DNA from 3 places in the Paenibacillus sp. 2KB_22 genome. Region 1 is predicted to be linked to each of the others. Evidence: predicted binding sites of a transcription regulator. Region 1 holds the regulator's gene; each other region holds the start of a gene.
What was found. The regulator NrdR, encoded in region 1, represses ribonucleotide reductase genes. The targets are predictions, from matches to a motif close to AACACNATATATNGTGTT.

Region 1 (4,803 bases):
GACCAAAAAGCGGCCATGAAATCAGCCAACGGCTCAGTCGCTCTAATGAAAAAGATGGAGCAAAATCCCGATAAGTACGCCAGCCATGTTCTGAATATTTCCTATAATGGCGTATCTGTTCCTTCCACAGAGAATGTTAAGAAGGTCATAGACGCCCTGATTGCCAGCGGCGAAGTAGACCCTAACCGTGTTTACGCAGCAGGCTTCTCATGGGGCGGCCAGTATACGAATAACTTAGTTAATAGCTATCCCGGTTTCTTCGCTGCCGCAGCCCCTATGGCCCCGGTAAGCGGTTCACCGAACGCTAAGGACAATGACGCTCACAACAACCTGGCCTATTGGATGTTTTTAAATGCTCATAATGTTGGTGGCTACCAGACGAACCTCAATAACTTCATCAATAACAATATGCCAAAAATGATCAACGCGAGGGCTTCGCGCTTTGAGAGTAATGAGGCTCTTACGTGGCCTTACAATCAATTTGATCAGCCGAATCTGAGGCCGAATCCGTCCAATACACCTGTTCTGGCTGATTATATAGCGCATGAAGTTGAAGCAGCGGTGCTTTATAATCAGATCACTATGGGAACTTGGACAATAGCTCCCACAGCGCAGTCCTCTAACTTGCCGGCTTGGAACAACGATTACACAGATGTCTTTGATTGGATGTTCGCGCAGAGAAAACCGGCCGTGCCTGGTACGCCGACCAGCTTCAAGGCGACAGCGGGTGACGGACAGGTCACATTGAGCTGGACTGCTCCAGCTGACGACGGTGGCAGCGTGATATTGGGCTATAAGGTATGGTATGGCAATGTAACACCGGTTGCATTGGATGCGGCGGAGACCAAGTATACCTTCAACAACCTGACAAACGGCCAAGGCTACAGCTTCAAGATCGTTGCGGTGAACGCGAAGGGCGACGGCGAGGAAATCAGCTTAACGGCGATGCCGACGGCTCAAAAAACTCCTACCGTGCCTGGTTCTGGTGGCACTACAGGCAATACGGGCAACTCCGGTAATACAAGCAACAGTGGTAATACACACAACACCAACAATACGGGCATCGGGACAGACACTGGAACGTCGAAATCGACCTACGCAGTAAATACACCGAAGGATAAGCCCGCGATAACAGACAAAAACGGCAACACCACCCTGCCCGGCGGCGGCGAGATTGCGACCAAAGGCGGGACGAAGATTAAGGTGCCCGAAGGCACAACGATAGACTCAAACGGTAAGGTAACTATTCCGGCAGACAAGAGCGCCGAAGTGAAACTACCCGGCGGCAACAGCACAGTGACCATTTTGGGTGGCTCGACGATCGCGAGCGACGGTACGGTCACAGTAGGCAGCAAAGACGCGCATGTGAACCTGTCAAACGGTAATAAAGTGCATATCCACGGGGGATCGAAGATACAGAGCGGCGGAGCGGTTGTGATAGGACCGAGCGGCGCAAGAGTCGTCTTAGACAACGGCATGTCGCTGAACATCCGTGAGGGTACGGAGCTGGCGTTCGATGACACCACCCCACTGGGCTTCCTCGTGATATCAGGCAATCCTTTCAGGGATGCCAACATGGACGACTGGTTCTACAACGATATAAATTTCGCCTACACATACGATCTTTTCAACGGTACGACGTCCACGACGTTCGCACCGGGCACCGCAATGACGCGTGCCATGTTCGTGCAGGTACTGGCCAATCTTGAGAACGTAAACCTCTCCAGCTACACGAGTTCCCGCTTTAGCGACGTGACGGACGGACAGTGGTACATGGCGGCAACCGAGTGGGCGGCCGAAAAAGGCATAGTCAACGGTACTAACGCAGACCTGTTTGACCCCAATTCGCCGTTAACGCGCGAGCAGATGCTGGTGATACTTTACAATTACATGAAGTACAAGGGCTATGAGATACCTGAAAGCAACTCTATGTCCTTCACGGATCAGAGTGAGATCAGCTCCTGGGCGTTGGAGGCCGTTCAGGCGCTACAAGGCAACGGCATTGTATTAGGCAAACCGGGCAACTTTTTTGCTCCCAAAGCTACCGCCACCCGCGCCGAAGTAGCCACGATCTTTGTAAGGTTCGTTGACTATCTGGCTGAGTGAAAGCGTATACAGAAAAAATGAAGACCCTCCCGGCTGGACAATATCCAGCCAGAAGGGTCTCCTGTTTCCAAACTGCACTTTTTTTGACAACTCCACAGTCAGGACTTTAAACCCTCGATTTTTGACATCTAGAATATTCGTCCCCAAGCTCGTCCCCAAGTCCAAAATTCTACTTCATTAATGCAGTCAATGAATCAAAAAACACTAAAGAAACCTTCCTTGTGACCGTTCGTGTGACCTCAGGCATAAAAGCAAATCATTTTCACATAGCAAAAAACCCGCCAAACACTCGGAAATCCTTGTGTTTAGTGGGTTCTTTAGTTATGGAGCCTAGGGGGATCGAACCCCTGACCTCATCGCTGCCAGCGATGCGCTCTCCCAGCTGAGCTAAGGCCCCAGGATATGAAATAGATAACTTGTCCAGCCCTGCTACGTTCCACAGGCGACTCCTATATCATATAAAATCCAGCTTTCGCTGTCAATCAATTTTTCAAGATCCAAAGTGATTGGAGAAGAACAACCGATTTCACTGGCACACAAGGACTGGAACTCCAGACTGCTCTTCTCCCTTTCCCACTTCACTAATCCTCCAGATCGTCTTTGGACAACAGGGATTTCAGTTCTTTCATGAACATATTGATATCTTTGAACTGGCGATATACCGACGCGAAACGGACATATGCCACTTCATCGACTGGAAACAACTGTTCCATCAATAGCTCACCAATCTGGCGACTCTCCACTTCAGCATCAGCTGTATTACGCAGCGATTTCTCCACTTCAGATACCATCATCTCCAAGGTTTCTACGGAGACTGGACGTTTCTCACAGGCACGAATAAGCCCACGGAGAATTTTATCCCGGCTGAACTCTTCACGACTGCCATCTTTCTTAATGACAATCAGTGGAGTCTCCTCAATCATCTCAAACGTTGTAAATCTTCGGGCACACTGCTCACACTCACGGCGACGACGAATGGATTTTGCTTCGTTGGCCGGACGCGAATCAAGCACTTTGGTACCCATATAACCGCAATAAGGACACTTCAAATCAGATCACTTCCCACGTTTTACTTTTACCACATATTCCCTGTCTTGATTTTGTAATGAAAAATGCATTGCCGAGACATAATACTTTTACCAACTCACGAGGAGGTGAACAGCAATGGCACAAAGCAACGGTAACTCCAACAACCTGGTGGTAACTAAAGCTTCCGCAGCACTCGAGCAAATGAAATATGAAGTTGCTCAAGAACTCGGAATCAGCATCCCACAAGACGGATACCAAGGTAACATGACTTCTTACGAGAACGGTTCGATCGGTGGATACATCACGAAGCGTCTGGTAACAATTGCAGAACAGCAATTGGCAGGTCAATACCAATAATATCTGCATCGTAATACGCTACACAGAGGAGCATGGAGCGGCCGGTGAACAACCGGCCTGCTCTGTGCTTCTACTTATATACTCAGAACGTATTATAGATCTTTACATACTGATTATAATAGTAAATGACCCTTTGTACATAGTGACGCGTCTCACCAAACGGAATATCTTTCACCGTCTCGAATGAACCATCCCACACACCATCTCTTAGCCAACTGTTCACTTTGCCTGGACCCGCATTATAAGCAGCGATCATGACCGCTTCATTGCCACCGAATTGATCGGACAGATTACGCAGATACCATGTGCCTAACTGAATATTTCGTTCAGGCTCGTGCTTCAATTCCTCCAGCGAAGTGTCGGGAATTTTGGCTTGTTCCAGTATCCAGTTTGCCGTGTCTGGCATCAGTTGCATGAGACCAATGGCACCACGTTTGGATTCCTTGCTTGTCTTGAAATTGGTCTCGACTTTGATAATGGAAGCAATCAGAAACGGATCAACCTCATAGCTCTGAGACTGGGCACGAATCTCTTCCTTATAATGAATCGGATAGAACCATGCCATCCAGTTTGTATTCAGAAATAACACCAGTACAAAGGACACAAACATCAACAGCAGGACACGTTTCTTACGCAATATTTTCATAACAAACCCTTACGCTGTAGATATGAGTCAATTTGCTGCTCCGTCTCAGTCCATAAACCGCTGTTATCGATGACAATGTCTGCCAGCTGCTTTTTGCGCTCAATATCCATCTGTACATCCATCCGGGCCTCAGCCTGTGCTGCAGTCATTCCATCCCGACTCATCAATCGATCTCGTTGCACTAATCTTGGAACATATACAACCATGACTTCCTCGAAACCATCCTCCAGACCCGATTCGTACAGCAAAGGGATATCAGATACCACAAGTTTATCCGGATGTTGCAACGCGTATGCAGCAGCCCGTTCACGCATCTCTTTACGGATTGCCGGATGTGTGATAGCCTCCAATGCCTTTCGTTCTTCTGGTTGTTCAAAAACAATACTTCCAAGCTTTTTCCGATCCAGTGTTCCATCTGCGTTCAGTATGGCTTGTCCAAACCGCTTAACAGCGGCGGCCAACACGGGATGCCCGGGCATCATAACTTCCCGGGCAATAACGTCTGCATCGATGAGCAACGCTCCCTTACTGGCAAGATAGGCGGAAACACTACTTTTGCCTGTCGCGATCCCGCCGGTTAAGCCTATATTCATCGTTTCACCTCATAACAGCTTCATTATCCCCATAATCATTAACAATAGTGCTGGCAATACAGATAGTCTTCG
Region 2 (4,803 bases), on a different contig from region 1:
TTGAGCGTTTGCCCAAGCAGTTCTTCTGCTGCACCCCGTTCGTACACATTGGCTGTATCAAAAAAGTTGATGCCTTCATCGAATGCAGTTTCAATTGATTTCACCGCATTTTCACGTTCCACATACCCTCCGTACGTCAGCCAGCTTCCAAGGCTGATCTCGCTTACTTTCAGTCCGCTTCCACCCAATCTGCGATAATCCATTGATTGCATATCCTCCTCTATGGTTATAAAGATGAAGTTCACATTCTATTGTAACGTAACCAGCTCGGATTAAAAGGGCTTTGACGCAGAAATTGGAAAAATGCAAAGGGAAAAACAAAGAAGCGCACCCGTAGCAGGTGCGCCAACTGAGATAACTCTCCATCCGGCTGCTCGTTTAAGGCAGAGTAATACTCAATGCATTCAACAGATCAGCTTGTCTGACCGGCTTCGTCAGAACAGCATCAAAGGTTTCCGCTTCATGCGGGTCAATGTGCATACCATATGGAACCAGAACAATGACGGGCAGGTTCTCCAGCCGCTGTTTCATTTCATGTACAAAATCAACTGCGCCGCCTTCCTGAAGTCCCATATCTACAACGGCCACATCCGGCTTGAAGCCATCCTTGATCCACTCATGCGCTACACTCGAACCTGAGGTCATATGCACATCCATTTCCCACCTGCGCATCAGGGAAGAAACACCTTGCAATATATCAGGGTCCTTGGCAAGCAGCACCTTTTTCCCTTTTAACCGCTGCTGAATACTTGCCAGTTGAGGTAACTCCCAGTATCTGCGTAAGGGAAGGGCAATATGGAATTCCGTCTCATTCTCCCCCGCACTACTCACCTGAATACGGCCATGCATGAGAATGGCAAGATTTTGGCTTACTGCCAAACCCAGATTGCTTCCGATCAGTTTTTGGATATCCAAATTTTCATCTTGGCCGTTCAAGGTACGCAACCTCTTATCGGATACCATCTGACCGGTGTACTTCACCTTGAGCAGAAGTGTACCCGTCTCCTCTGTATCTTCTCCGTTCACCACTGCCGTGATGAGAACTGAGCCTTCACGCGTTGAATCAAGAGCATATTGAATGACATGCGCAAGCATCTGTCCGATCTTGGTCTCATCACCCACAAATACTTGCGACACATTCAATTCAAGATTCAATCCCAGTTCAACATTTTTGCCCGTTGCCATTCCGGCATAGAGATAAACGGTATTTTCAATGGTGCCGACCAGATCGAACGGATCATCATGGATAACCGTTTTGCCTGCCTCATTAATATTGAAGTTCATCATATTGTTCAACAACGAGAGTAATATATTGCCACTCGTCTCGATCATATTTACATACTCCGACTGCTCCTCAGACATATCCGGTGTACGCATCAGATCCGTCAGTCCCAAAATGCCGTTTAACGGATTGCGAATCTCATGACTCATCAGCTTTAACATCTGCGATTTGGTCATGGCCTCGGATTCGGCTCGTTCTTTCTCTGCCTGGAGCTGCTCTTTCATTTGCTCCGAATCACTCAATTTTCGTTCCTGGACATGCAAGGTGCTCTCCAGATCCACAACATATCCCAGAAAGACAGCCATCGCGTTCAGCGTCTTCATGTCCGTTTCACTGATCACATAACCAGCGTTGTCCATTAGACATATCGTTCCAAATGTTTCGCCAGATCTTCGCATGATAGGTACCCCCACGAAGAAACGACTCCCAAGCCCACTCGTGACGTCCATGGAGCGTGTCATTGGGTTCTCACATGTATTCTGGACGGTAAGAACGCTACCCTTATCTCTTAATACCAGACTGCAATATGATTCGTTAAATGAAAGCTCACTGCCTTTAACAATCAACTCTTCCGTACGGTTAAAGGCCTCCAAAATGACATTCGTCACCCCATCATTCGTGGCAACGAAGATGGTATTGACCTTCAATATCCCGCTTAATACGTCCACGATATGGGCCGCAGCTTCCTTTATGTTTTCATAGAAGCCTCTCGTAATGCCTTCTGCCGTCCCCATGATTCACCCCTCTTGTCTTAGCTGCACTTTCAAATCTGTATATCAGAATGTTTAATCACGTACAAGGGTTCATCAAGAATCCGAATATCTGTCACAATCTATACTTATATGATTAACACCGTAGAAGTAAAAGAGAATCATACTCCCTGCCAATAGCCCCTTTTTGGACAAAAGCAGGTCTTGAACTGATGATTTAACAAACCTAAATGTATTGCAAATTGCCTTTTCAGATGTTCAAAGTTCATCTTGTCCAACTTCGGTTATTTTACATGCAGAATAACTAGAAATTATACGCTTCTACTCAGACTTTGGAAACCTTTATCCGCAGTAATTAAAGGAAAGTCCACTTTGTCCAGTAAGTTGTGTGACCATTATCACACCCAAAAAACCACATATAGTTTATAAATGGATAATACAAATCTACATATAGTATTTAACGTGAATTAAATGATCATCAAATCATTTTAGGAGGAACCTTACATGAACTTGCTTGAGTATGCCACTCCACCGGCATCCGATCTATTATCCGACCTGGGAAGACGAATTATTGGCGCTGAAGACGCTGATACGCTGAGGGAAAATGCGAATCTGAACGGGGACTCCTTCAGCGGCAAGATGAGCAGGCTCGGTTCAGAGACCGCCAAGTGGCATGCTCTGCGTCATGTGTTGCCGGAAGAGCTTGCTCAAGCTGTGGAGAATGGGGATCTGTATGTACACGATCTGGATCAGTTTGCACTTGGTACAACCAACTGCATCTTTATCCCGTTTGACCGTCTGCTGGCTGCTGGTTTCAATACAGGTAACGGTTCGGTTCGCACACCTCAGACGATCATGTCTGCAATGGCACTGGTTGCAATCATCTTCCAATCCCAGCAGAACAGTCAATATGGCGGCGTATCGGCTAACAAGATTGACTGGGATTTGGCCCCTTATGTACAGCGATCGTTCCGCAAACATTATCGTAAAGGACAACGACTTTTTGGTGAGAATGTCCTGCTTGAAGATGAACAACTTCATCTGGACAGCATTGAAGCGAAGAATCAGTGTCCGCGGGCATATGCCTTCGCCTACGAAGAGACTGAACTGGAGACAGGACAAGCTGCCGAATCACTGATCCATAACCTGAATACGATGAGCAGTCGGGCAGGTGGTCAGATTCCGTTCACTTCTCTGAACTATGGTTTATGCACATCAGCGGAAGGACGGTTGGTATCACGTTCATTGCTGGAAGCAACCATCCGTGGCCTTGGCAACGGGGAGACTCCCGTGTTCCCTCAGCATATTTTCCAATGTAAACAAGGGATCAATCAAGCTCAAGGCGAGCCAAACTATGATTTGTTCCGCCTCGCGGTCACGTGTTCATCCCGGCGGATGTATCCTAACTTTGTCAATGTGGATGCCTCGTTCAATCTGCCTTTCTATCGTCCGGAAGATCCGGATACGATCATCGCAACCATGGGATGCCGCACACGTACTCTGGCTGACCGGTTTGGTCGTAATCGCCAAAGTGGTAAAGGTAATCTGTCTTTTAATACCATTAACCTGGTCAAGCTCGGCATTCGGTTTGGCATCTGCCAAGGCAACAGAGCGGTTGCCGATCGGGCGGGATTCTACACTGCACTGGAATCCGTGATGCAAAATGCTGCGGATGGTCTGTTGCATCGGTATCGTATCCAGACCGTGCAACCTGCGAAGGCGTCAGACTTCATGATGCGGGAGGGGGTATGGGAAGGCGGAGAGCAACTTGCTCCGAATGAACCCGTTGGGGATCTGCTCAAACATGGTACGTTATCCCTGGGTTTTATCGGTCTCGCGGAATGTATGACAGCTCTCTATGGACGCCATCATGGACAGGACCCTCATGTACACCGCGAAGCGCTCAACATTATTCGGACCATGAGAGAGTTCTGTGATCGGATGAGCGAGCAGCATAACTTGAATATCACCCTGTTTGCCACACCTGCTGAAGGGTTGTCCGGCAAATTCACGAAGATTGACAGAGAACGATACGGCCTCATTGCCGGGGTTAATGATCGTGAGTATTATACGAACTCATTCCATATCCCGGTATACCACACTCTTCCAGCTTATCGGAAGATTGAACTGGAGGCCCCATTCCACACTTTATGTAACGCGGGTGCGATCTCCTATGTGGAGCTTGACGGAAACGTTCGGGCCAACACCACAGCTTTCCTGCGAATTGTGCAGTATGCACTGGCGCAGGATATCGGTTATTTCTCCATTAATCATCCGATTGATCGCTGCCCTGCTTGTGGTTATGAAGGCGTCATTGGGGATGTATGCCCAGGCTGTGAAGCCCACGAGAACCATGTACACTTCCAGCGGTTACGCCGCGTAACTGGCTATCTGACCGGAGATTACAAAGTACGCTTCAATGCTGCGAAGCAGGCAGAAGTGCGGGATCGGGTGAAGCACCGGTGAATCTATATGGTTACATCCCGGAATCGGTGAATGAAGGGACGGGCCTGCGTGCCGTGTTGTTCATCAGCGGATGTCGTCACGCCTGTCCGGGCTGCTTCAGTCCGGATTCATGGAGCTTTCGAGCGGGTGAGCCCTTTACAGAGGAGCGGCAGCAGCAGATTCTGCATGAAGTGACGACCCATCCGTTGCTGGATGGCGTGACGTTGTGTGGTGGTGATCCCTTTTTCTCGGCAGCAGAATGTGCGAACTGGGTTCAGCAGCTCCGCACGGCACGTCCTGATATGACAGTATGGGCTTATACCGGATTCGAATATGAAGAACTGGTGACTGACCCTGCGAGAGCGG
Region 3 (4,803 bases), 150 kb from region 1:
CCGCCTCAGGCGAAAGTTTGACTGTAACATGGGCAGGGGAACGCTCCATAATCTGACAATCGAGTGCTTCCAGATAGGTGAGGACATAAGCCTGCACTTCATGGGGAGACATGGTCATGGGTCAGCTACCTCCTTTGCGGAGATCTAACAACCCGGATACGGCAGGGCCTTCATCGGCAACCTCCCGTTGAATGGAGTTCAGCGATTGTCCAAGTGAATCCATTTTACGGCGAATATCTTCATCATTTTGTGATTCCAACATGATTTTGTACAAACTTTTCTCAATGGACTCCTTTTTCTCCAGTCGTTCCAGAATGACATCCAGCCCGCCGATCACCATCTCAAACATATTGATCTTCTCATGCAGCAGATTCAGAATATGTTCCTCAATGGTTCCGGTCGTGGATAGGTTGAAAATGTTCACATCATTTTGCTGTCCCAGCCGGTGTACCCGTCCGATTCGCTGCTCTACCCGCATAGGATTCCAAGGCAGATCGAAGTTGATCATATGATGGCAAAATTGCAGATTAATGCCCTCGCCACCCGCTTCGGTTGCAATCATGGCCTGCACACGCCCACGGAAGAGATCCATCATCCAGTCTTTTTTGCCTCGATTCATACCACCCCGATAGGGTACAGCCGTAAGCCCGTTGTTGCGGAAATAGTTCAGCAGATACTCCTGCGTGGCCCGGTATTCGGTGAAGATAATTACTTTTTCATTCATGTTCCGAATCAGTTCCATCGTTTTCTCGGCTTTGGTATTTTCCTTGATCGCTTTAATATGGGCAACGAGTTCCCAAATCTTGTCCCGAAGGGGAGAGTCCAGCGGAAGTTTCTTCGACAGATTAACCAGTGTCACGAATACCGCATCCCGACTGCTACACACTTCACGCTGCAAAGTAACAAGGGAGAGCATGCTGCTCAGGTTGCCGCCAGCTTCCTGGTACTGATCTTTAACAAAGGAAGTCACGCCATCATAAAGCGCTTGTTCTTCGGGAGATAGTTGCAGATTCACGTTGGAGACGTTCCGTTTGGTAAATTGAACGGGGCCTTCTCCGCGGCGGTTCCGAATCATGACTTTGGATAACTCGTTCTTGAGCTGTTCCTGATTTTTCGGAACTCGTTTGTCTACGACAAAGTTGGCCGCAAAGTCACCCTGACGACCCAACTGACCGGGCTTCAGCAGGTTGATCAGATTGAACAACTCACTCATATCGTTCTGCACAGGTGTAGCTGTGAGCAACAAACAATACTTTTTGCGCAATTTCAACATGAATTGATAGTTGGTTGTTTTCTTGTTTTTGAGCTTATGGGCCTCATCAATAATGATCATGTCGTAATCCGTATTCAGCAGCATATCTTTATGGGGGTCACGTTTGGCGGTATCCATGGAAGCTACAACCACTTCATTCTGCCAGGAATAGGCCTTTTTCTGGGCAATGGCAGGAATGCCAAATTTCGAATTCAGCTCCCGCACCCATTGCAGCACAAGAGAGGCAGGCACGAGAATAAGTACCTTGGATACGAGACCCCGCACCATATATTCTTTCAGAATGAGACCGGCTTCAATGGTTTTGCCAAGACCCACCTCATCGGCGAGAATGGCCCGGCCTGACATTTCAAATAATACTCTGCGTGCAGTGTCCATCTGGTGAGGGAGTGGAGTAAGGCCTTGTAGATGCTTCAAACACTGGATCTCGTCAAAATTTGGAATCAGATTGGTTTCTTCGGCTTGAATGCCCAGTTGGAAGAGTCGATAATCCCCCCAAGGGCCTCCTTTATCCAGTCGCGATTCCAACTGATTGATCCAGCTTCGATCAAATTCCAACGGAACGGGCAGTTCGGCTACGGTTTGATTCATGTGGTGCGGATTTTTCCGGTTCATGGTGCTTCCTCCCCTGCCATACGTGATGACGTTTTATTCGTAGGTAATAGTATGGACGAATGAGAGTCAGTTCATAACTATGTAAGTTATATCACAGTTTTTTGTCCCAAAAAATTCACAGGTTTTGTATGCGTAAGTCTGAGGGTGTGTGAAGAAGCTTGTTCGAGTATGGGGAGTCTATGAAGAAGGACTATGATAAAAGTCGCATGGAAAATCAATATATGGTGTATTATACTGGTTTTTAATCACTATATGTGGTATTCAGTCGTAATTTACTCTTATAGTGAAAATGCAGCGTTATTCGGGGAGGTTGAACGTAGCGATGAAATCAAACCAACGATCGTACCAATTAGAAGGACTCAGCGAAAAAATATTTCTGGACCGATACGCCTGGAAGGATGCTGACTCGAATCATGCCAAGGTCGGAGATGTGGTACTGGTATTAACAAAGGATGATCCCAAGTTTCCGACCAAGGAAGTGGGCGAAATCATTGAACGTCAGGGTCAGCTCGTACAAGTAAGGACTCGAAGCGGAGAGATCATCGAGACCAGCGTGGAGAAACTGACACTCAACATCGAAAAAACACCGGAAGAGATGTGGGACCGTCTTGCCAAAGCGATGGCTGCAGTCGAATCCACAGCGGATCAGCGGGCAAAGTGGGAGTCCAAGTTCCGCTCCGTGTTGGAAGATTGGAAGTTAGTACCCGGAGGGCGCATTGCTGCAGGAGCGGGGGCAAGCGATGAACTGACACTCTTCAATTGTTATGTCATTCCGTCTCCGCAGGACAGTCGGGGTGGCATCATGAAGACCTTGACCGAGATGACGGAGATTATGGCGCGTGGGGGAGGTGTGGGCATTAATTTGTCCTCTTTGCGTCCTCGCCGAGCTGTGGTGAAAGGTGTCAACGGATCATCAAGCGGTTCGGTATCGTGGGGTGGATTGTTCAGTTATACGACAGGACTGATTGAACAGGGCGGAAGCCGCCGGGGTGCGCTCATGCTGATGATGAATGACTGGCATCCAGATGTGCTTGATTTTATTACCGTGAAACAGACGATGGGTCAGGTGACCAATGCCAATCTGTCTGTATGTGTGAGCAATGCCTTTATGGAGGCTGTCAAGCAGGACGGAGATTGGGATTTGGTTTTCCCCGATACGAACGATCCAGACTACGACACCGAGTGGAACGGGGATATGCAGCAATGGAAAGCCGCAGGTCATTCGGTGGTGCACTATCGTACGCTGAAGGCGCGCGAAATCTGGCATACCATTATTGAATCAGCCTGGAAATCGGCAGAACCTGGTGTTGTTTTCATGGAGTACTATAACCAGATGTCCAACAGCTGGTACTTTAATCCGATCATCTGTACTAATCCTTGCGGGGAACAAGGCCTGCCTGGTTGGGGTGTATGTAATCTGTCAGCAATTAATCTGTCCAAATTCTACGATGAAACGAATGATGATGTGGCATGGGATGAACTGGCTGAAACCACTCGCATCTCGGCTAGATTTTTGGATAATGTCATCGATGCAACACCATATCATTTTGAGGAAAACAGATTGAATCAGCAGCGTGAACGCCGGGTTGGGCTTGGCACGATGGGACTGGCAGAGCTGATGATTAAGCTGCGTATAAGGTACGGCAGTTCTGAATCCCTTGAATTTCTGGATAAATTGTATGGATTCATGGCGAAGGAGGCTTATCTGGCATCGGCAGAGATTGCAGCAGAGAAGGGAGCTTTCCCTGCTTTCGAAGCTGAACCGTACTTACAGAGTGGATTCATGAAAAACATGGTTGCAACGTACCCTGAAGTAGGAGAGGCCATTCGCAAACAGGGCATTCGAAATGTCACACTGATCACACAGGCGCCAACGGGAAGTACAGGTACGATGGTGGGCACATCAACAGGGATTGAGCCGTATTTCGCCTTCAAGTATTTCCGTCAGAGCCGTCTAGGTTATGATGAACAGTTCGTACCGATTGCGCAAGATTGGCTGGATGAACATCCGGGTGAAGCTTTACCAGACTATTATGTGACGGCGATGGATCTGTCAGCTGAGAATCATATCCGTGTGCAGGCTGCGATTCAGCAATGGGTGGATAGCTCTATCTCGAAGACAGCCAACTGTCCGGCTGATTTTACGGTGGAGGATACGGCTGAGCTGTACGAACTGGCCTTCGACCTTGGCTGTAAGGGAGTAACGATATATCGTGACGGCAGCAGGGATGTGCAGGTGTTGTCCACGTCGAAGAAGGAAGAGACCCATTCCGAAGATCAGAACACGGCGGAAGCAAAAGAGAAGACGGACGTATCTGCAATAGATAACCCGAATAATATCGGAGGGCATGTAGGTGTTGGATCTTTCAGTAGCGAGGTTGATGTTGAGACTCCTTCTTCTGATCAAGCCTCTTCATCTGCTACAGTACTGGATAAACAATACAGAAGCCGCCCTCAGGTACTTCGCGGTGCCACATACAAAATTAATACGCCATTCGGGATGGCTTACATTACGATCAATGATCTGGAGGGAACACCGGGTGAAATCTTCCTGAACGTGGGCAAAGCGGGATCGGACGTGTTCGCCATGGCTGAGGCACTCGGTCGAGTATGCTCTCTGTTCCTTCGATACGGTGATCATGGGCATAAGGTTGAACTGTTGATCAAACATCTCAAGGGAATCGGCGGTTCGGGCGCGATTGGCTTCGGGGCCAACCGGGTGGAATCAATTGCTGATGCCGTCGCCAAAGCATTGGAAAGTCATGTACAGAGCAATGTGCAGGAAAACGAAACTGATGCATTGAAAGAACAGAACCAAGTGGAGAGCGCATATCCACAAGTGGAGAAGCAAAAAAACTTTATCGAATCGAGAGATTTGTGCCCTTCATGTGGCTCAGCATCCCTGATGAATGTCGAAG

Region 2: AB4111_RS21215 (anaerobic ribonucleoside triphosphate reductase) is a predicted target of NrdR. The motif match lies at 2,433-2,450, and genes of this name have one in related genera.
Region 3: AB4111_RS06055 (adenosylcobalamin-dependent ribonucleoside-diphosphate reductase) is a predicted target of NrdR. The motif match lies at 2,130-2,147, and genes of this name have one in related genera.

What each region holds. Positions count from the first base shown of each region.
Region 1 covers NZ_JBFRHG010000001.1:1,578,118-1,582,920, forward strand. Annotated here, with positions in the region: gene AB4111_RS06760 (S-layer homology domain-containing protein) at 1-2,106, shown strand, start outside; tRNA gene AB4111_RS06765 (tRNA-Ala) at 2,431-2,503, opposite strand; gene nrdR (transcriptional regulator NrdR) at 2,688-3,155, opposite strand; gene AB4111_RS06775 (alpha/beta-type small acid-soluble spore protein) at 3,271-3,492, shown strand; gene AB4111_RS06780 (lytic transglycosylase domain-containing protein) at 3,575-4,138, opposite strand; gene coaE (dephospho-CoA kinase) at 4,135-4,731, opposite strand; gene AB4111_RS06790 (manganese efflux pump) at 4,741-4,803, opposite strand, start outside.
Region 2 covers NZ_JBFRHG010000003.1:528,350-533,152, reverse strand. Annotated here, with positions in the region: gene AB4111_RS21225 (aldo/keto reductase family protein) at 1-203, opposite strand, end outside; gene AB4111_RS21220 (ATP-binding response regulator) at 379-2,016, opposite strand; gene AB4111_RS21215 (anaerobic ribonucleoside triphosphate reductase) at 2,497-4,458, shown strand; gene nrdG (anaerobic ribonucleoside-triphosphate reductase activating protein) at 4,455-4,803, shown strand, end outside.
Region 3 covers NZ_JBFRHG010000001.1:1,425,243-1,430,045, reverse strand. Annotated here, with positions in the region: gene AB4111_RS06065 (YqhG family protein) at 1-118, opposite strand, end outside; gene AB4111_RS06060 (DEAD/DEAH box helicase) at 122-1,885, opposite strand; gene AB4111_RS06055 (adenosylcobalamin-dependent ribonucleoside-diphosphate reductase) at 2,208-4,803, shown strand, end outside.